Linked DNA regions of Flexivirga oryzae. The protein of the gene in region 2 interacts with the protein of the main gene of each other region in a pairwise test. Links are inferred from orthologs where the notes say so. Each region holds a gene or a part of one and is shown on either strand. Other genes may lie near its edges.

The links.
Region 1: the proteins of FHU39_RS18520 (region 2) and FHU39_RS13430 interact in binary tests that used the Escherichia coli proteins (3 or more experiments, as listed by UniProt). The link is inferred for Flexivirga oryzae from one-to-one orthologs.

Annotation. Positions count from the first base shown.
Region 1 is NZ_JACHVQ010000002.1:86,790-97,730, reverse strand. What follows is about bases 7,815-10,703. They hold FHU39_RS13430 (uracil-DNA glycosylase), read right to left. Parts: upstream 9,654-10,703; coding sequence 8,976-9,653; downstream 7,815-8,975. Other genes in these bases: FHU39_RS13425 (aminotransferase class V-fold PLP-dependent enzyme), read left to right, coding at 9,731-10,703; FHU39_RS13435 (beta-eliminating lyase-related protein), read left to right, coding at 7,815-8,836. Also shown: mgrA (L-glyceraldehyde 3-phosphate reductase), read left to right, coding at 380-1,417; FHU39_RS13460 (hypothetical protein), read left to right, coding at 1,516-2,607; FHU39_RS13455 (SDR family NAD(P)-dependent oxidoreductase), read right to left, coding at 2,604-3,368; FHU39_RS13450 (acyl-CoA dehydrogenase family protein), read right to left, coding at 3,365-4,540; FHU39_RS13445 (DUF6421 family protein), read left to right, coding at 4,661-6,835; FHU39_RS13440 (SDR family NAD(P)-dependent oxidoreductase), read left to right, coding at 7,065-7,763; more of FHU39_RS13435, read left to right, coding at 7,760-7,814; more of FHU39_RS13425, read left to right, coding at 10,704-10,941. UniProt on the Escherichia coli protein: Excises uracil residues from the DNA which can arise as a result of misincorporation of dUMP residues by DNA polymerase or due to deamination of cytosine.
Region 2 is NZ_JACHVQ010000003.1:331,622-342,592, forward strand. Bases 7,648-10,566 are described here. They hold FHU39_RS18520 (N-6 DNA methylase), read right to left. Parts: upstream 9,883-10,566; coding sequence 8,413-9,882; downstream 7,648-8,412. Other genes in these bases: FHU39_RS25080 (restriction endonuclease subunit S), read right to left, coding at 7,648-8,416; FHU39_RS18525 (gamma carbonic anhydrase family protein), read left to right, coding at 10,175-10,566. Also shown: FHU39_RS18495 (hypothetical protein), read left to right, coding at 1-5; FHU39_RS18500 (DEAD/DEAH box helicase family protein), read right to left, coding at 1,565-4,933; FHU39_RS18505 (PDDEXK nuclease domain-containing protein), read right to left, coding at 5,228-6,298; FHU39_RS18510 (restriction endonuclease), read right to left, coding at 6,351-7,268; more of FHU39_RS25080, read right to left, coding at 7,268-7,647; more of FHU39_RS18525, read left to right, coding at 10,567-10,699; FHU39_RS18530 (hypothetical protein), read right to left, coding at 10,781-10,971. UniProt on the Escherichia coli protein: The subtype gamma methyltransferase (M) subunit of a type I restriction enzyme. The M and S subunits together form a methyltransferase (MTase) that methylates A-2 on the top and A-3 on the bottom strand of the sequence 5'-AACN(6)GTGC-3'.

The DNA.
Region 1 (10,941 bases), on a different replicon or contig from region 2:
CGGCCCCAGTGCGACATCCAACTCGTGTGACCGGCCACTTGGCGCGGAACCGTCCCGGTAACAGATTCGACACAGAATTCGTTTCCTTCGGGGTCTGTCAGCACCACGAACTCCGTTGGCTCGCACAGCACGACGAGTTCGCAAAATCCCTGCCACGCAACGAGTCTCGCAACCACGGAACGCAGCAAGCGCGCTGACACCAGCGGAGCCGGTGACAGGAGTCGAACCCGCGACATCTTCATTACAAGTGAAGCGCTCTACCAACTGAGCTACACCGGCGTGTTCGCGAGCTTGCGGCTCGCGAGCGGCCTCATGCTACCGGGGGTTGCGCCCGTCCCACGAATCCGTCCGCCCGTGCGATTGAATGTATGGCGTGACTATGCACGCCGACGACTACCAAGCCCACCGCAAGCGCTACGACTCGATGACCTACCGCCGTTGCGGTGCCAGCGGATTGGACCTGCCGGCCATCTCCCTCGGCCTGTGGCACAACTTCGGTGACGACGTGCCGTTGGACCGACAGCGCGCTATCCTGCGCCGAGCCTTCGACCGTGGCGTGACCCACTTCGACCTGGCGAACAATTACGGCCCGCCGTACGGCTCCGCGGAGCGCAACTTCGGCACGATCTTCACGCAGGACTTCAAGCGCTACCGGGACGAGCTGATCCTGTCGACCAAGGCCGGCTACGACATGTGGCCGGGCCCGTACGGGCAGGGCGGCGGATCGCGCAAGTACCTGCTCGCGTCGCTCGACCAGTCATTACAGCGGATGGGCGTCGACTACGTCGACATCTTCTACAGCCACCGGTTCGATCCGACCACGCCGCTGGCGGAGACCCTTGGCGCGTTGGACACCGCAGTGCGCCAAGGAAAGGCGTTGTATGTCGGGATCTCGTCATACAGCGGCGAGCGCACCCGGGAGGCCGTGAAGATCCTGCGTGAGATGGGCACGCCGCTGCTGATCCACCAGCCGTCGTACTCGATGATCAACCGGTGGGTCGAGGAAGACCTGCTCGATGTCCTCGGGGTGAACGGCGTTGGCTGCATTGCGTTCTCGCCCTTGGCGCAGGGCATGCTGACCGACAAGTACCTCAAAGGTCTGCCGGAGGGTTCGCGAGCGACGCAGGGCAAGTCGCTGGACCCGAAGCTGCTGACCGAGGACACGCTGAAGCACCTGCGGTCGCTCAACCGGATCGCCAAGAAGCGCGGGCAGAGCCTGGCCCAACTGGCGCTCGCGTGGGCCCTCCGCGACAAGCGGGTGACGTCGGTGCTCGTCGGTGCGTCCAGCGTCGAACAACTCGACAACAACCTCGGCGCCCTGGACAACCTTCAGTTCGACGAGGACGAACTCAAGAAGATCGACCGGCACGCCGTCGAGTCGGGCATCAACCTCTGGGCGAAGTCGTCCAACAGCTGACCTCCGTCGCGCTCCGCGGACGCGACTCCAACTTCCGGATTGCTCGCCGATACCTTCGGCCGATGCCCGCCATACCACCGAGTTGATCTGCTGGTTGCGTGGGTAAGCAACGCACAGAGGGCAATTGGCGGCCAGTGGTCGCCATCCTGCTGCTCGCGCCCGTCCTGGGTGACTGCCTGACAGGTGCCACGCCGCCCCTCGACGTGGTCCTGTGGCCGCCCGGTGCCGTGTTGCTGATCGCGCTGTACGGATGCGGTGCCTTGCTCTGCAGGGAGATCGCGTTCCGGCGCGGTCTCGGTCTGCGGGGGCTGTGCCTGCTCGGTGCTGCCTATGCGGTGTTCGAAGAGGCGTTGGTGGACCGGTTCTGGCTCTCGGCGCGGCCGTCCTCGGACGGTGGGCTGGGCCATTACAGCGAGGTGTGGCACACCAATGTGCTGCTCGCGACCAACCTCACCGTCTTCCACGTCGCAGTGAGCATCGTGTCGACGATCGTCCTGGTGGAGCTGCTGTTTCCCGGGCATCGAGAGCGCGCCTATCTCACCCCGCGCGGGGTCGCGGTCACCGTCGGTGTCTTCCTCGTGGTGCCACTGTTGCTGTCGGGACAGTACTCGGTGCAGCCACTCCCGCAGTTGATCTGCGCAGGCGGACTCGTCATCGGGTTGGTGATGCTGGGTGTCCGGTCGCCCGCCCGGCCATCCCTCTGGGAGTCCGACGCGCGACCGGCTCCCGCACGGCGGTGGGTCGCGCCGATCGCGTTCGTCGCGGCCGCGGCAAACATGGTGCTCATGGGTCTGTCCGACACGTCCGTCGTCTGGCCGGTGACGTTCCTGGCCGTTCTCGCCCCGGTTGCCGCAGGCGTGCTGCTGATCCGGGGGAGGGTCAGCGGCCCGGTCTTCGGGAGGGACGGGCTCCGGGTCGTGACCGGGTTCGTCGGCTGGTACTGCCTGCTGGCCGTCGGCGTCGGGCTCGCGGGGCGTCTCGACGTGACCGTCACCGGGATCGGCGTGGCGTGGTTGCTGTGGCGGGTCCGGCGGCGGATCGGGGGCCTCGATCACGGGCTCGCCCCAGGGGGCTCGCCCTACTCGGCCGGCGCAGCGGGCGCGGGCGGCGCTGGCGAGGAGGCATCCAGATCGTGGCGACGGAGGAGCCGCGATCGAAGGTTCAGGGCGACGGGTGGCTCCGAGCGCTAGCGAGGAGGCATCCGGAGTGCGCCGTCGAGACGGATGACCTCACCGTTGAGCATCTGGTTGTCGACGATGTGCGCGACCAGCGAGGCGTATTCCTCCGGCCGGCCCAGTCGTGACGGGTGCGGGACCTGCGCCTCCAACGCCGACTTCACATCGTTCGGCAGACCCGCGAGCATCGGCGTCTCGAAGGTGCCCGGCGCGATCGTCACGACGCGAATGCCCTTGTCGGCCAGGTCTCGAGCGGCCGTCAGGGTGAGTCCGACGATGCCCGCCTTCGAGGAGGCGTATGCCGCCTGGCCGATCTGGCCGTCATACGCCGCGATCGACGCCGTCATCGTGATGACGCCGCGGTCGCCGTCGACCGGCTCGTTGCCGACCATCTTTTCGGCGGCCAACCGCAGCACGTTGAACGTGCCGATCAGGTTGATCTGCACGACCTTGCTGAACGCCTCGAGCGGCAGGACGCCGCGCTTGCTGATGATCCGCCCAGGTGTCGCGACACCCGCACAGTTGGCGACGATCCGCAACGTGCCGAGATTCGCGGCCGCGTCGACCGCGGCCTGGACCTGCTCCTCATCGGTCACGTCAGCCGCGACGAACTGCGCTCTGTCGCCGAGTGACTCGGCAACCTCTGCTCCCTTGGAGGTCGGAAGGTCGAGAAGCACCGCCGAGGCTCCCTCGGCGGACAGCTTGCGCGCGGTGGCCTCGCCGAGGCCGGAGCCGGCGCCGGTGACGAGGGCGACGGTGGTGGAGTCGATCTTCATCGGGTGGAGCCCTTTCGGTTGCTGAGGTTCTGCAGCAGGTGCCGCGATATGACCAGCCGCTGGATCTGGTTGGTGCCTTCGAAGATCTGGGTCACCTTGGCCTCGCGCATGAACCGCTCGGTGGGGAAGTCGGCGGTGTAACCGGCCCCGCCGAGCACCTGCACCGCGTCGGTCGTCACGCGCATCGCAGCGTCGGTGGCGACCAGCTTGGCGACCGCCGCCTGCTTGGAGAAGGGGCGGCCGGCGTCCTTGAGCCGGGCGGCGAGCAGATACGTCGCACGTGCCGACGTGACGGCTGCCTCCATGTCGGCCAGCAGGAACGCCAGTCCCTCGAACTGCGCGATGGGTCTGCCGAACTGCTGGCGCTCCGCGGCGTATGACGCGGCCAGGTCGAGCGCCGACTGCGCGAGCCCGGTTGCCGCCGCCGCGATGCCGAGTCGGCCCGAGTCGAGCGCGGACAGTGCGATCGGCATACCCGAACCGCGGGCACCGATCATCCGGTCGGCGCCGACCGCCACGTTGTCGAAGTGCACCTCGGCGACCGGGTCCCCGGCCAGGCCCATCTTCCGTTCGGGGGAGCCGAAGCTGACGCCGGCCGCGTCGGCCGGCACGACGAAGCACGAGATGCCCTTGCCGCCGGAGTCGTCGGTGCGCGCGAACGTCGTGTAGTAGTCGGCGTGTGACGCGTGCGAGATCCAGCTCTTGGTGCCACTGAGAGCGGCGCTGCCGTCGTCGGCGAGCGTGGCGCGGGTGCGCATCGCGGCGATGTCGGATCCGGCCTCCCGCTCGGACAGGCAGTAACCGCCGAGGGTTTCGCCACCCAGAATGTCAGGGAGCAGCGCCGCGCGTTGCGCATCGGTGCCGAAGCGGTCGATCGGGTATGCCGTCAGCGAGTGCACCGAGACGCCGATGGCGACGCTCATCCAGGCGATCGCGAGTTCCTCGACGACCTGAAGATAGACCTCGTAGGGCTGACCGCCCCCGCCGTACTCCTCGGGATAGGCGAGTGACAACAGCCCGGCGCGCCCCAGGATGCGGAAGACGTCGCGCGGCGGTGTGCCCGTGCGCTCTGCCTCCTCGACTCGCGGGGTCAGTTCGCGTGCGGCGATCTCGCGGGTGAGCTCGATCAGGTCCGCCGCGTCGGCCGTGGGAAGGATGCGTTCGACCGGCATGCAATGGAGCGTAATCCGCGTCACAGTGACGCGACACAGCGGGTTGGAAACAGGAAGTTTTCCGGTCTAAGATAGATCAGACAAGAAAATCTTCTATCAATCGTGAAGGATGTGACTGAAATGAGCGTCTTCCCGAAGGTGGTCGTCGAACAGGCCCACAGCAGTGCCTGGGCCCTGCGCCGCGACACCGCGGCGACGATGAACCCAGCCAACCCGGCGGACTCCTCGCTGGAGAAGGCCGCGGACTCGTTGCGTGCCAAGGGCTTCGACGTCATCGGTCACGAATCCGGCACGCTCGACGCGTCGGCTCTCGACGGTGCTGACGTGCTGGTCATCGACCACCCGTCCGACGCCCAGGCGGAGAAGGTCACCGGTGACCTGCCGCCCGTGCTCGCCACGTCGGAGATCGACACCATCGTCGACTTCGTCGAGCAGGGCGGCGGCCTCGTCGTCCTCGCCGAGTGCGACCAGGACACCTACGGCAACAACGTGCAGGAGCTGCTCGCCCGGTTCGGGTTGCACGTGACCAGCACGACCGTCCACGAATCGCTCGAAGGCGGCCGCCGCTTCCACAACAACGCGACCTGGGTGCTCGCCGAGGTCGAGGGCGGTCTCGGCCAGGGGTTGCTGGCCGGGGTCGACGAGCTGTGCTTCTACCGCGCCGGCATCATCGACATCTCTGGTGCACCCGCCGCGCAGGTGCTCGCCCGGACGAGTGGCACGGCATACCCCGCCCGTGAGCCGCTCGCCGTGGCACTGCCGTACGGCGCCGGCCGCGTGGTCGTGCTGGCCGACTCCGACCTGGTCGGCGACGACTCGATCGACGAGCTGGACCACCGACGCTTCTGGACCAACCTGGTGACCTGGGCGGCCGCGGCCCGCAAGCCCGCCGCGACCGTCACCTCGATCGGTTCGGGTGTCGAGCGCAGCCCCGAGTGGCGCGCGCTCAAGGAGGCCGTCGAGGAACTGCGGCTGATGCAGGTCAAGGACGGCTCGATCCCTTCGACAAGCTCTGGGAGCGCGGAGGGAGATCACGCGCGCGCAGTCGGGGATCACGCACGCGCGGTCGGGGATCACGCACGCGCGGCCGAGCTGGTCGAGCAGATGAAGACCCAGATCGCAGCACTGGCACCGCGATTCCCGCACGATGCCGACTACCTGGCAGAGTTGCCGGTCGACCTGGACAAGTGGGTCGAGTCCGGTTTCGCCAAGCCCGACTTCCTCGACTCGCTGATGAAGTTCCGCCCGGACCTGTGTCGCGAGGACGGCATCGAGCACCTGGTGGTGTTCCCGATGTACACCCAGAACGGCAACCTCGACCGGGTCTTCGAGGCGCTGCTGCTGTCGGTGCAGTGGCCCGACTGGCTGGCGAAGGTCGAGGAGACCTACGACAACAAGATGTTCCTGGCGGTCAACTTCATCGACTTCACGCCCGGCTACGACACCAACTCCGCGGTGCTGTTCCCGGAGACCGTTGCGGTGCGCGAGGTTCCGAAGTTCAGCTGGGGCGCGATCTTCTGCGATCGTGAAGGTGCTCGCTTCCGTCGGGTCGTCTCGGCGGCCGCCGAGCTGCTGTCCCTGCAACTGCCGCCGGACGCCGAGCGGCTGGTCGCCTCGCAGGAGCTGGCGCAGTCGACCTTCGCGATGTGGGACATGATCCACGACCGCACGCACAGTCACGGTGACCTGCCGTTCGACCCGTTCATGATCAAGCAGCGGATGCCGTTCTGGATGTACGCGCTGGAGGAGCTGCGCTGCGACCTCAACACCTTCCGGCAGGCGGTCAAACTGGAGGCCGAAGGCCAGCCGTATGCCCGATCCGTCCAGCTGGCAATCCTTTTCGACCGGCTCTTCCGGTTCCCGATCACCGGCGAGCGGGTGCGTAACTACGACGGACTCGGCGGTCAGCTGATGTTCGCCTACCTGCACAAGTCGGGTGCCCTGAACTGGACCGACAACCGGCTGTCCTTCGACTGGCGCCGGGTCCCCGAGGTGGTCGTGGAGCTGTGCGAGCGCGTCGAAGAGCTCTACCGCAGCGGCATCGATCGCTCGAAGGTCGGTCACTGGATCGCGGCATACGAGTTCGTCAGCGCGTACGTCGCCCCCAGCCCCGCGTCGACCTGGGCCAAGGGTGCACAGGCGTTGCCGCTGGACGGCCCGATCAAGGAACTGGTCAACCTCGTCCAGCCCGACGAGTTCCCGCTCAACGTCTTCTACGAGGCGCTGCGCAAGAAGATGAAGACGGTCATCGAGTCGACCTCGGGCATCACCGCGTCGACTCCCGACGCGGCATGATCGGTCTCGATACGGCCTCGGCTTGCGCCTCGGCCTACTCGACCAGCGCACGCGGCATGATCGGTCTCGATACGGCCTCGGCTTGCGCCTCGGCCTACTCGACCAGCGCAGGCGGCATGATCGGTCTCGATACGGCCTCGGCTTGCGCCTCGGCCTACCCTTCGTTACGTCCGCTCGTTCCTCGCGGACTACTCAGGACAACGCTCGACCAGCGCAGGAGGACTGTCGCGTGAGTGACTTGAGCGGATCGGTTGTCGTCGTCACTGGTGCCGCCGGAGACCAGGGCCGGCCAACGGCCGCGGCATTCGCCGCGGCCGGGGCCACGGTCGTCGCGGCCGGCCGGGACGCCGGCCGGCTGGCCGCTGTGGTGGCACTCGACCCGGAGCACATCGTCCCGTCGGTCGTCGACCTCAATGACGAGCGGGCGACGCAGGAGTGGGCGCAGGGCTTGCTCGCCGAGCACGGCCGCGTCGACGGGCTGATGCACCTGGTCGGTGGCTGGCGCGGCGGCAAGGGCATCGTCGAGAGCGACCTGGCCGACTGGGACTTCCTGCAGGTCAACCTGATCCGCACGTTGCAGCACACGACGAGGGCGTTGCACGACCCGCTCCTGCAGTCACCGCACGGCCGGATCGCGATCGTCTCCTCGACGGGGCTGGCGAGTCCGCGCGCGACCAATGCGGCATACCTGACGGCGAAGGCGGGCGCCGAGATGTGGCTGCTCGCGGTGGCCGACTCGTTCAAGGAGTCCAATGCTGCCGCCACGATCGGCCGCATCATGGCGCTCGTCACCCCGCAGATGCAGGACGAGAAGCCCGACGGTTACAAGAAGTTCACGCCCGTGGCGAAGATCGCCGACTGGCTGGTCGGTCTCTACGACCGGCCCGCCGCGGAGGTCAACGGCCTGATTGAGACGATTACCCGGTGAGTGACTCGGCCAGCTTCCCCTCGCCCCTGCACGACCCGTCGGTCCGTGGCTTCGCCAGCGACAACTACTCCGGGGTGCACCCGGAGGTGCTGGCGGCAATCGTGCGCGCCAACGGCGGCCATCAGGTGTCGTACGGCGAGGACGTCTACACCGAGCACCTGCAAGAGGTCTTCGCCGCACACTTCGGCGACGGCGTGCAGGCGTTCCCGGTGTTCAACGGCACCGGCGCGAACGTCGTGTCGTTGCAGTCGGTCACCGAGCGCTGGGACGCCGTCATCTGCACCAGCACGGCGCACATCCACGTCGATGAGTGTGCGGCGCCGGAGCGCATGGGCGGTTTGAAGCTGCTCACGGTCGCGACCCCGGACGGCAAGCTGACGCCGGAACTCATCGCGACCGTGCCGCTCGGCCGGGGCGACGAACACCACGCGCAGCCGCGGGTCGTGTCGATCACCCAGACCACCGAACTCGGCACGGCATACACGGTCGAGGAGATCCGGGCCATCGCCGAGCACGTCCACGCACACGACATGGTGCTGCACGTGGACGGTTCGCGGTTGTCGAATGCCGCTGCCACACTTGGGGTTTCGTTCCGCGAGATGATCACCGACACCGGCGTGGACATCGTCTCGTTCGGCGGCACCAAGAACGGCCTGCTCGGCGGCGAAGCGGTGCTGGTGCTGAACACCACAGCAGTGCCCGCGATGAAGATGAAGTTCCTGCGCAAGCAGTCCATGCAGCTGGCTTCGAAGATGCGCTTCATCTCCGCGCAGTTGATCGCGCTGCTGACCGACGATCTGTACCTGCGCAACGCCGGCCATGCCAACGCGATGGCCAGGCGGCTCGTCGAGGGTGTCCGCGACCTGCCGGGCCTGACGATCCCGTTGCCGGTGCAGGCCAACGGTGTCTTCCCGATCCTGCCGTCTGAGGTGTCCGAGCGGTTGATGGAGAAGTTCCGCTTCTACTTCTGGGACGAGTCGGCCGGCCAGGTGCGCTGGATGTGCTCCTTCGACACCACCGAGGCCGATGTCGATGCGTTCATCGCCGCCATCCGCGCCGAGCTGGCCGCCTGACGCTGACGCCATACCCCTCTCACCGACAGGCCCACCTACGACCCAGAGGCCCAGTAATACCGTCGCGAAACGCCTCTGAACGGGGGTATTTGTGGGCCTGTCGGTCGTTTGTGGGCCTGTCGGCGGGGTTCGGGGGTGGTCAGGGGAGGGACCAGTCGATCGGGTCGGCGCCCTGGTCGGCCAGCAGCTGGTTCACCTTGCTGAACGGGCGCGAGCCGAAGAAGCCGCGGTATGCCGACAGCGGCGACGGGTGCGCGCTGGTGAGGTAGGGGACCTGCCCCAGGTGCGGCACCAGTCCCCGGGCGTCGTTACCCCAGAGGATCGCGGCCAGCGGTCCACCACCGGCGACCAGGCCGGTGATGGCGGCCGCCGTCACGTGCTCCCAGCCCTTGCCGTGGTGACTCTTCGGCGCGGAGGGCCGCACGGTGAGCACCCTGTTGAGCAACAGCACGCCACGGTCCGCCCAAGGCGACAGGTCGCCGTTGGTCGGCGGCGGGCAGCCGATGTCGTTCACGAGCTCCTGATAGATGTTGCGCAGGCTCGCCGGAAGGGGAGTGACATCGGGCGCCACGGCGAAGGACAGCCCGATCGGGTGCCCCGGCGTCGGGTAGGGGTCCTGGCCGACGATCAGCACCCGCACGTCGTCCAGCGGGCGCTCGAACGCCCGCAGCACCTTGTCACCGCTGGGCAGATAGCCGCGCCCCGCAGCGATTTCCGCGCGCAGGAACTCCCCACACTCGGTGACTTTGTCGGCGACCGGTTCGAGCACCGGCAGCCAGGAGGGATGCACGAGTTCAGCGAGGGGACGGACCGCCATACCGCTCAACCTAACGAAGCGGATGCAGTCCGCGAAGTGGAGGAGCAGAACTTCGCGGGGGTATCTAGACTCGGCGGGTGCACCGTTACACCGAGGAGACCGAGCAGCTCGGCCACGCCATCCTGAAGTACGCCGCAGATCGTCTGAAGCTCGACCCCGTGCCGCTGGACTTCAGCCGAACCGTCGAGGAGCTGGATGCCGTTGCGGGCGGGGCGATCTCGCCGAAGGGTATCGGCGGCCAAGCGGCGCTGCGACTCTTCGAGGACGAGCTCGCGCTGGCGTGCCTGTCCATCGACCACCCGCGCTACTTGTCGTTCATCCCGTGCGCACCCACCCGCGAGGCGGCGATGTTCGACCTCGTGGTCGGCGCGTCCTCCATCTACGCCGGTTCCTGGCTCGAGGGCGCCGGTGCGGTGTATGCCGAGAACCAGGCGCTGCGCTGGATCGCCGACCTCGCCGGCCTGCCGGAGGGCGCCGGCGGCGGATTCGTGCAGGGCGGCACCATCGGGAACCTCTCGGCACTGGTGGCCGCGCGGGTGACCGCGCGCGCGAACGCGGCGCGGACACGTAACGGCACCAGGCCGTTTCGCGTCGCCGCCACCGAGGGTTCGCATTCGTCCATCGCGTCGGCCTGCGAGGTCATGGATGCCGAACTCGTCGCCGTGCCGGTCGACGATCGGCTGCGGCTCACCGGCGACGCGCTGCGGGCGGCACTGCTGCGGGAGGGGCCGGAGACCTTCTTCGCGGTCGTCGCGACCGCCGGCACCACGAACCTCGGCGTCATCGACGACCTGGAGTCGGTGGCCGCGGTGTGCCGGGAGTTCGGGATCTGGTTCCACGTCGACGGCGCGTATGGCGGGGCCGGTCTCGCAGCACCCAGCGTGCGCGACCGCTACAAGGGCGTCGAGCAGTGCGACTCGTTCATCGTCGACCCGCACAAGTGGCTCTTCGCGCCGTTCGACTGCTGCGCCCTGCTCTACCGCGAGCCCGCGCTGGCACGTGCCGCGCACACGCAGCACGCGTCATACCTCGACGTCCTGAACGAGGCACCCGACTGGAACCCGACCGACTACTCGGTCGGGCTGACCCGCCGGGCGCGCGGCCTGCCCTTCTGGTTCTCCTTGGTGGCCAACGGCACCGACGCCTACACCGAGGCGATCGAGCACACCCTGGACATCGCACGGTTCGCCGCGGAACAGATCAACGCCCGGCCCGAGTTCGAACTGGTCCGGGAGCCGGACCTGTCCGTCGTCGCGTTCCGGCGGCTTGGCTGGACGCCGGCCGACTA
Region 2 (10,971 bases):
TGTGACCTCGATCATGGCAAGGGCTTGTAGTGGGGCGAGAAATCCTCCATTGTGAAGTCCGAGAAATTAAACCCTGACGAAAGCGGACGGCAAATGGGGCATCCCTTGGGCCTTAGAAGAACCGAATCCGAGTCGCCGCCACCTAATACGTATATCAATGTGCGTCCCGGGATCGAGCGCATAGAATAGTGATGTGACAGCGGACCGTGGGGCCCAGCACTACTTTCCGGCCTCCCTAATCGGAACCTTCTCGGCGGATACATCCGGACCTCGCCGATCGCGCCACGTGTTCGTGGCACGTCGAGGCGTTGACTTGACGCTCAGGCTGCGCGCGGAGCGGGCTGGCATCGACCCGCGGGCGCACCACGTCTATGGTCACCCTGGAGTTGGTGGGGTCGACTTGGACGGTTTATGGCAGAGTGCCGAGTGGAGAATTGACGACTTGCTGGCGGGCGTCGCGGCCACGTCGAATTGTGGGTGGGCTCCGACCGCTTGGTTCGTTCTGACAGCAAGTCCATACGTTGGACACCTACTCGCACGCCATCCAAAATTGACTCTGCACGAGACGTTCGACCTAAAGGTGGACGACACGGACGATGCACGGATCTTTCGGTACGGTCTCACTGGCAGCCTCATCGACAGAGTCATGACCCGCTCTCGGTGGTCGATTGCTAGAGCGGGAGCGGCTACAGAATGGACCACGAACGACCTAGGGATGCTCTGGCTTCCTGGGTACGGTCCGGGTACGGTTTTGGTCCCGGTCAGTCCGAGGTATGCCTTTGTCCTAGCCGCTGGATCCCCGACTTATCGCTACGGTCACGGGAGGATCGCGATGAGAACATATGACTGGTCTGACGACGATGTCGCTGTCATTAACGACCTACTCGCGATGTTGGCACCGCGGGAGGTTTACAGCAGGAGCGAGCGGCTGGCGGACCGAAGTCGGGCCCTATGGCAGGACGCCGACACGGTGTCGAATAGGGATGGTGTTGACGCCATTTTGCTCAGGCAGTTCGAGGCCGAGCAGGTAGCCTACCCGCTTCTCCAAGGACAGTTCGTCGATAATGAAACGTCTTGGGGCCGTTTTATGGCTGCAACGCACCAGTTCGAGTGCTCATGCGAAGAGATTTGGTCCAAGGTAGGGGAAAAGGATGCGGGTCGGGCTCGTGCCGCGATGCACGGCGCTATCGCTACGGGTATTGCGTCCTTGCGCCGGGAGAGTCCTCGGACTTGGGAAGATATAATCATGCACGGGAAGCCAAGCCCTCAAGTGCCCTCGGTGATGAACGCGAAGGTCGTTTCGACAGATCCATTTTTGTGCGCGATTGTTGATCGTCAAGGAATCCGTGTTCTGCGACCTGACAGGGAACATGGATTGCAGGGCTTTATCCGAGCGAGTAACTCAGGATAGCTGAGGATTCGTTCGCCTATGACCCGTGAGTTTCACGATTGCCCATCGAGCTGTCTGTCTGCAGTTGACACACGCATTTGGGGGTCTTTGTCTCCTCTGGGCCGGAGGAGACAAAATCGGCTTGCAGCACGTGGCGCGCTCTGTCGTCGGCTGTCACGCTGCGCCACCTGGCGACGCGTGCGCGTTCACGTCCCGCAGGATCTCGACGATGCCTTCGTAATCACTCGGGAAGATGAAGTCGACGGTGCCGTGGTCGGTGTATGGCGACTCGTAAAGGCGCGCAGGTTCCATGATCCCGTTGGCGGTGAGCTCGTCCACGATCAGTGACACGAAGCGGATCTGGTCCACGGAAAACCTCGTGTCGTCCAGGAACGCGGCGAAGGCCTCGTTGGCGGCGCTGCGGTCGAGGCCGACGAGGGAGCGGATGAATGGGCCGAGTTCGCCGGCCCGTTCGGTGACCCACTCCAGATCGACCGGTTGATCGCCGCCGGCCTCCACCAGCATCTTCGCCAGCGAGTCCAGGTCCTCGGCCGTCAGCTGCTTGTTGCGCCGCAGTCGTTGCAGGGCGACGTGGTCCTCGTGTGCCTTCAGATACGCCTGGGCCTTCGCGCGGAAGCGCTCCCAGTTCATCCCGCCCGTCGCCTGCGGCAACTCCACGATCGATGCGTCGTCGAGCGTGTCCTCGAAGTCGGTGTAGACCGGGTTCTGCCGGGTCTTCTCGACGAACCGCACCAGTCCGCGCAACCGCAGCCGCATCACCTCGAGCATCGGCAAGGTGACGTCGACCCACCACTCGTCCCCGGCGACTTCGTCGAGCAACTCCAACTGAGCCGCGACCGACGGGATCGTCTTCTTCGGCAGCAGCGCCGCCGCGATCGCCTGCACGGTCTCCCGGATCCGTTCTGCGGCAACGGCATCGCCCTCCAGCTGCGCCAGCTGACGGCGCAGCACCAGCAGGTCGAAGCGCTTCGCCTCCTCGTCCGGGTCCCGCACGGTCGACGGCAATCCGGCCAGGTGCGACAGGATTTCAGCCGCATCGTCGTTCGACACCGCGTCCCACCGGGCCCGCGACGACCACTTCTCCACCTGCTGCCGCTGCGCCCGCACCAGCACGTTGTCCAGGTTCATCCCCGCGACGAACTCCTGCAGCCAGTCGGCCGTCGTCCGCCGCAGGTCCGACGACGCAGACGCGTGATCCAGCGCCACCACCAAACCGAGCCGCGACTCGAAAAGCCTTTGGGTGAGCGACTTCTGGAGCGAACCCTCCGACCCAGGCAGGTCCTGGCTGAAGTAGTCCAGGTTGCCGCAGAAGTCAAAGACGAAGAAGTCCTTCTTGTCCTCGCCCGGCCCGAAAATGCCCGGGCACAACCGCGTCCCGCGACCGATCATCTGCCAGAACTTCGACTTGGACCGCACCAGCTTGAAGAAGACCAGGTTCACGACTTCGGGCACGTCGATGCCGGTGTCGAGCATGTCCACACTGATCGCGATGTGCGGCGCCTTGTCGGCCTGCGAGAAGTCGTCGATCAGGCTCTGTGCGTAGGTGATCTGGTGGGTGATGACCCGGGCGAACTGCCCGCCATACTCCGGGTAGGCGACATTGAAGCGCTCCGCGATGAACTCGGCATGCGCCTGGCTCTTGGCGAAAATGATCGTCTTGCCGAGCCGGTCGCCGCCGGCCACCTTGTAACCCTCCGTCATCAGCGTGGAGATCACCCTGTCCACGGTGTCCTCGTTGAAGAGGAACCGGTTGAGCTCTTCGGGATCGACCGCGGCCGGCGGGCCGTCCTCACCCCAGTCGAGCGCGTCCCACTCGTCCTTCTCCGCGTCGGTCAGGTCGTCATACCGGATGCCCTGCCGTAAGAACTTGGTGCCGACCGAGACCCCGAACGGCGGCACCAGGAAGCCGTCGGCCACCGCCTCGTCCAGGCCGTAGGCGTCGGTCGGGACGCCGTCCTCCAGGTGGAAGAGCCGGTAGGTGTTGTGGTCGACCTCGTCCTTCGGCGTCGCGGTCAGCCCGACCAGGTAGGCGTCGAACCAGTCGAAGATCGCGCCGTACTTCTGATACACCGACCGGTGCGCCTCGTCGATGATGATCAGGTCGAAATAGCCGGGCCCGAAGCGGCGGCTGCCGTCGTCAATTTCGTTGATGAGGTTCAAGATCGTCGGGTATGTCGAGGCGTAGACCCGGCCGTCGGCATTCCGCTCGGTGACCAGGTTGACGGTGGTGACGCTCGGCAGGTGCGTCTTGAACGCGTTGACCGCCTGCTTCACCAGCGCTGTCCGGTCGGCCAGGAACAGCACGCGTTTGACCCAGCCGGCCTTCATCAACTGGTCGACGAGCGCGATCACCGTGCGGGTCTTGCCGGCCCCGGTTGCCATGACCAGCAACGCTTCCCGCTCCCGCTTGTCGAAGGCTGCGTCGATGGCCTTGATCGCGCGGGTCTGGTAGTAGCGCTCGACGATGCTCGCGTCGACCGGTGCTCCGGCCAGCGGCAGCCGGGTCTGCCGGCGCTGGATCATCAGCTCCAGCTCGTCGCGGGTGTAGAAACCCTGGATCTCCCGCGGTGGGTACCCCGAGCCGGGGAACGCGGCGTCGTCCCAGATCCAGTGCTGGTAGCCGTTGCTGTAGAAAATCACTGGGCGGCGGCCGAATTCGGCCTCGAGGCAGTCGGCATACAACGTGGCCTGCTGTTGCCCGACTTGTGGGCTCTTGGTGGTCCGCTTGGCCTCGACGACCGCGAGAGGCAGCCCGTCCGCGCCCCACAGCACGTAGTCGACGAACCCGTCTCCGCCGCCGTTAGGCATGCCCGTCACCGGGTACTCCCGGTCACGCTCCTGATCCAGTGGCCAACCCGCCTCTGCCAGCAGCACATCGATGATCAGCCGACGGGTCTCGGCCTCGCTGTAGTCGTGGTCATCCGGCGCGGTGTTGGTCGCCTGTGCCGCGGCGATCTGTTGCTTGAGCTCGGCGATCTCGGCGTCCTTCGCAGCCGCCAGGTCGTCGCGCTCGGCCAGTGCCTTCGCGTGGGCTTCATCCTGTGCTTTGAACTTCGCGGCGAGCTTGACAAGCTCGTCACGCGACAGTGGCGCCAGCTTGGCTGCGAGTGACGGGTCGAACTGTTTGCCGGTCGGGACACCCTGCGGGTCGGTCGAATAGCTGTATGCCGCAAACACGACGACATGGAACAGCTCCCGCAGCACCTGCAGCGCGACTGCGGGCGCGATCGGCTTGCCCTCGTGCGCCGCGGTGTTGCCGACCTTGCGAATCAGGTTGAGCTTCTGCGTGATCCGGACCCCGACCTTCGCCTTGAAGCCCGAGTCGTTGATCCGCGCGGCGAGGTCGTCGCGGTAAGGGACAGGGAGGCCGAGCACGTCATACAAGTGCCCGACAAGCTGCTCGACGGCCCGGCGGCTGTAGAAGCACGCGGCGGCATGGTCGCTCGACAGGTAGGACTCCGCCCGCACGCAGTCGGCGTGCACGGTCGGCAGGCTGGTCTTGATGAAATCGAAATTGCTCATGATCCGGCCCCCTTCCGATGCTGACGTCCTCGAACCTACCGGGTCGAGCGAGAGGAAGCCGCAGCGTTGCACGAAGTTGACGAAGGTCGAGCTCAGCAGACTGGGTCTGGTCGAGCGTCCGTTCCGCGCTTTGCCCGGCGCGTGAGCATGGCCGAAATACCGGGGCCAGGGGCTCCCCGCGGTGGACGACGACGGACGAGCAACGCGCCGCTCGTCAACGTGTCTACCTACGTCGAACTCATCGGTGCGCACATCGCGGCGACCATTGTTGGTCGGTGGTGTCAACCCTGGAGATCATTCGCCGTCTGTCGACCCGGGCAGCCGACGTCGCGCAAGCCGCTCCCGTGCGTTGCGGAGCATGACCCGCAGTCGGGCCTCGAGCTCCTGCTTCGGCGGCAGGTCGGTCCAGTATTCGGCGACAACGATGCCGTCCTTGTGCATCTCCAGGAGTTCGACCTGCTCACGGCTGGCTTCGGTGCACAGGATCAGCCCGACGGGTGCCTCCTCGCCCTTCTGACGCTCGTAGCGATCCAGCCACTTCAGGTAGAGCCTCATCTGGCCCTCGTGGCGTACGTCGAACTTGCCCAACTTCAGCTCAACTGCCACGAGCCGCTGTAGTCGCCGATGGTAGAGCAGCAGGTCAAGATGGAAGTCATCGCCGTCGATGACCATGCGCTTCTGACGCTCGACGAAGGTGAAGCCAGACCCCACCTCGAGCAGGAACGCCTCCAAGTCCCGCAAGATCGCCGCTTCGAGGTCAGCTTCCAGGTAACCGTTGTGGAGCCCGAGGAAGTCGAGGAGGTACGGGTCGCTGAACGTGTCGGCCGGAACCATCGACCCCGGCCCAACCTGCGAGTCGGCGATCTCGCGCCGCTCGTATGCCTTGCGGCCAATCGCGCGTTGGAGCTCCCTCACTGTGAGCCGGTCAGCGGCGGCGTGGTCAGCATAGAAGTTGCGAGCGGAGTCTGATCTGAGTGGTAGGAGGACTACGAAGTGTGACCAGCTCAATCGTTTCGACAGCGTCGCAACAATCGCCGGATCGGGGAACTGGCGCGAGAACTTGCGCATCCGGCTCAAGTTGGGCAACGCGAAACCTCGGCCGAAGCGTTCGGTCAATTCTTTCGACAGTGTCGAAAGAATCTCGGATCCGTAATCTGCTCTCTCGCCGCCCAGGATCTCCGACTCGATCATCGTGCCGACCTGCCAGTACGTCATTGTGAGCGTCGCGTTGGCGTATGACGCGATCGACTCCCGCGCTTCGTCGATCAGGGCGGAGACACGCTCGACCAGATCGAGCGCCATGGCCGGTTCGGCTCGGTTCGTGCGGCTCAGACCCCGCCGTTGACTAGATTTCCCCTCACCCATGTTGCAAGGTTGCCACCCTGCACCGACATTCCTCCGCGCCGTCGGCGCACCGTCACTCGAAGAAGTCCTCGTCGATCTCCACGAGCTGGATCGTCTGCTTCACCTGGACGCCGACGCCGTAGCGGATCATCAGCCGGGTGAGGCGGTCGCCGTCGATCAGTACGATGCGGGTCGGCACCTGCTCGGCGAACGCGGTCGCCTCGCGGCTGAAGCGGCTCGTCGTGATGAAGACGCCTTGGTGAGCTTGGTTGCCGGCCAGTGCACCCGCGAACCCTTGTATGGCGGGTCGCCCCACCTGGTTGTCGGGCGCGTACCTCTTGGCCTGCACGTAGATGCGGCTCAACCCAAGCGCGTCCTGGTCGATGATGCCGTCGATGCCGCCATCACCCGAAAGTTGTGTGCGCGTTGCGGATCCGTCGGCGCCGCCGTAGCCCATGGCCATCAGCAGGTCGAGGACGGCTTGCTCGAAGAAGACGGGCTCCTGGGCCAGGATGCGGGTGAGAAGTTGGTCCGCAACGTCGGCGTGGATGCGCGCGACGCCCGAGGCGATCTGCTCCTCCGGATCGAGGGCCGTGTCGACCACGCCCTCGGTCGAGGCGGTGGTCTCCGTGGCGGTTGGGAATGCTTTGAAGGTGTTGGGAGCGTTCGCGATGCCGGACAGCGCACGAAGATCTCGCTCCGTGATGCCATCCGGGTGCTCTGCCAGCAACTTCCGACCGACGTCGGTGATCTGATGACGACCACGCGACGGACGCTCCGTCGCCCCGGCTCGGGCAAGGTAGGACAGCGCCCAGTTGCCCCTGTTGACCCAATGTTCCTGGCCCGAGGGTATGACGATGCGTCGCTCCTCATCGGTCAGGCCGAGTATGTCGCCAGCAGCGACGACGATTTCGCGTGTGCGGTGAATTTCGCCGTCGGATAGGTACTGCAGCGATGGCAGCATGTACTGCTCCCAGGTGGGTACCGGCATCACAGCTCTCCTCGGAAGGCGCGGGACTGGAGGGAGGCGAAGAGTTCGTCGTCCCTCTGGGAGGCGTGAGCGACGAGTGCTGCAGCTGCTTGCACCTCACGAAGCCGATCCCCGAACCGTGCTTGTAAGTCTCGCGGTGGAACGGGGACACTGGTCGCCGCCAGCTGCCCAACATTTAGCGTCGGTTGAGCGACGGTGCGTAGTTCGGAGACGAAGTAGCGCTGTGGCGTGGCTGTGCGTAGGTAGCACGCAATGTATGTCCGTAGCGTCGAGTCGCTGATCGGCACCCGGGTTATCGCCCGTGCGATATTGCTGCCGACGTCATCCGGTCCCGCGAGCCCGATCACTCCGATGCTGCCTACGCTGCTGACGAGGATCTCGTTGCCGCGGAGTCGAGAGCGCGCGTATGAGTTCTCTATGCCGGGTGCGATCCGCTTCAGATTGGCCCTGTTAACCGTTCCTGCGGCAAGGTCGGAAACTCGTATTAGGGGTACGCCACCCGGCGTATCGTCACCGGGTTGGACGACGCCGTAGTTTATTCGGTCGCCATCGGCAACGAGTGAGTCCAGGCGCTGTGTTGGCCATTCGCTGGCATGCCCGAACGTGTTGTGGAAGATCGACTGGGTCAGGGAGTCGAGGTGGGCGAGGACTTGGCGGCGCTTGGTGCGGAGGGCGTCGGTGCGATCGAGGATCGCGGCGATGCGGCGCTGCTCTGGCAAGCTTGGAAGAGAAATCTGAACTGCCGCGAGCGATTTCTTGTTGAGGGTTGCACCCATCGCCGCTCGGTTGGAGCCGCCAGCCAGGTCCATGGCTTGAAGTGATCGCATGAGATATCTCGCGTCCAAGACGCGGTCGTTCTTGATGGGGAGGGCCGCGATCGCTTCGTTTGTATAGAGCGGCACTTCGGCAATCCCGACCTTGCCGATGCTGAGCTTGAACGAGAGGAGCACGGTGCCGGGCGGGACAACCTTGCCGAGCCGTGCGCCGGCGTCAGTGATCTGCTCCTTTGTCTTTGAGATCGCCAGACCCTGATTCATGTCCGCAATAGACAGCCACCGGTGGCCAGTGCCCCAGAACAATGGATTGGCTCGGGCCGGTGTCCTTCCCACATTGATCTGGCAGAGCTCCGCGAGTGCTGCGGTCCTCACGACAGCATCGCCCGCAGCTCCGCCAGGCCCTTGGCGATCTCCTCGTCGAGTTGCTCGATGTCGGCGATGATGTCGAGCGGGGCGCGGTGCTCGACCTCGTCATACTCGATCTCTTTGTAACGGTTGATCGACAGGTCGTAGCCCTGGGCGACGATGTCGGCCTTGGGGACGAGGAAGGACTGATCGGCGCGGGTGCGGTCGTGCTCGGCAGGACGATTCTGCCAGCGAGTCAGTACGTCGAGGAGGTCGTTGGCTTCGATCGGATTCCGTTTGTCATCAAGGGAATACCCGTCAGCACGGACGTCGTAGAACCAGACGTCATCGGTTCCGCCGGAGTTGGTCTTGGTGAAGAAGAGGATGGCGGTGGAGACTCCGGCATACGGCTTGAAGACCCCGGAGGGCAGCTTCACGACAGCATCGAGCTTCTGGTCCTCGACCAGAGTCCGCCGCAGCTCCTTGTGTGCCTTCGACGACCCGAAGAGCACTCCGTCCGGCACGATGACCGCTGCGCGGCCGCCGGGCTTGAGCAGCTTGAGGAAGAGGGCGAGGAAGAGCAGCTCGGTCTTCTTCGTCTTGACCACCCGCTGCAGGTCCTTCGAAGTCGACTCGTAGTCCAGCGAGCCGGCGAACGGGGGATTGGCGAGGATCAGCGTGTACTTCTCGGTGTCCTCGCTGGCTCCCTCGGACAGAGAGTCGCGGTAGCGGATGTCGGGCGCCTCGATGCCGTGCAGCAACATGTTCATCGACCCGATGCGCAGCATGACGTTGTCGAAGTCGTAGCCGTGGAACATGTTGTGGTGGAAGTGTTTCCGTTGCGTGGCGTCGGTGAGGGCTTCCGGGTGATGCTCGCGGATGTACTCGCTCGCCGCGACCAGGAACCCGGCCGTGCCGCACGCCGGGTCGCAGATCTCGTCGAGCGGCTGCGGCGCCGTCATGTCGACCATCAGCTGGATGATGTGCCGCGGCGTGCGGAACTGGCCGTTCTGCCCGGCGCTCGCGATCTTGGACAGCATGTATTCGTACAGATCGCCGTTGGTGTCCCGGCGCTCCATCGGGATCTCGTCCAGCAGGTCGACGACCTTGGAGAGCAGCGCCGGTGTCGGGATGGTGAAGCGAGCATCCTTCATGTGCTCGGAGTACGTCGACTGGTCGCCGCCGACCTGCTCGCCATACCTCTGCAGGAAGGGGAAGACCTCGTCGCGGACCGTCTTGAACATCACCTGGGGTTCGAGGTTCTTGAAGTTGCTCCACCGCAGACGCGACTGGCCGGGCAGGAACTTCGGGTCCTCCACCGGGCCGCCCGTGATGCGCGCCTTCTTCTCCGCGATCGTCTGCAGCTCGTCGAGGCGGCGCAGGAAGACCAGGTAGGTGATCTGCTCGATGACCTCGAGCGGGTTGCTGATGCCGCCGGACCAGAACGCGTCCCAGATGCGGTCGACTTTGCTCTTCAGGTCCCCAGTGATCACACGGGCACCTTAGTATTCGCGGCTCGGACTGGTGCCGACATGGCAGATCCTCCTGCGCGTCGGCCTGTCCAACGCAGCCCAGCAGGCTCTCACAAACACCCCAGATGCCACGAACGCTTGAGGCGGGCCCGACGCGTTAAATAGGAAACCGCTCTTGTGGCGTAACGCCTTCCAGGGTGACCGACTCTCATCCTTGCTGTCGGCTCTTCGGTCCGACGTCGCCGGACCCGCACTGACCATGCTACTGCCGAATCCGTCGGCGTGATCCGGACTGCAGGGGTAGCGTCACAGGGTGACTGTGATCGAACTACCCGGCCGGATCCCGTCGATCGACGAAGCGGCGTGGATCGCGCCGAGTGCAACCGTCATCGGCTCGGTGCGTCTGGGTCCTGAGGTGGGCATTTGGTATGGCGCGGTGCTGCGCGCTGACCTGGAGGTCATCGAGCTGGGTGCGCGGTCCAATATCCAGGACAACTGTGTCTTGCACGCGGACCCGGACTTCCCGCTGCGGATCGGGGAGAACGTCTCGGTCGGGCACAATGCGACCCTGCACGGCTGCACGATTGGTGACGCGACGCTGGTCGGTATGGGTGCCAGGGTGCTGAATGGTGCTGTGATCGGCGCGCATTCGCTCATTGCGGCGGGGACTGTGGTGCCCGAGGGTGCGCAGATCCCCGAGGGTTCGCTGGTTGCCGGGGTGCCCGGGAAGGTCCGTCGTGAGCTGAGCGCGGAGCAGCGCGCCGGCTTCCTGGGCAATGCGTCCGCGTATGTCGACCTGATCGCGGTGCACTCCGCGGCGACGGTCGCCGAGCGGTAGCGTCAATCGCGGAGTCATTCGTCGTCCGTCTGCCAGGGTAGCTGACGTCGTGCGGTTAGAGCGGGGAGTGGCATCGCCGACTCAGTCAACCGAAGCAGCCACCAGGCGCGCGCCGAGACTGCCGCCGCCGGGGCCCGGAAGGACAGAATCCACCATGAGCCGCCCACCTGCAGCGGGGGCGTTGAGTCGGACGCTGTTGTCCGGGTACACCCGCAATGTCCACCCCTGGAGACGTACCTGCCGCACCTCGCCCGCATCAGAGGAGTCGTCAG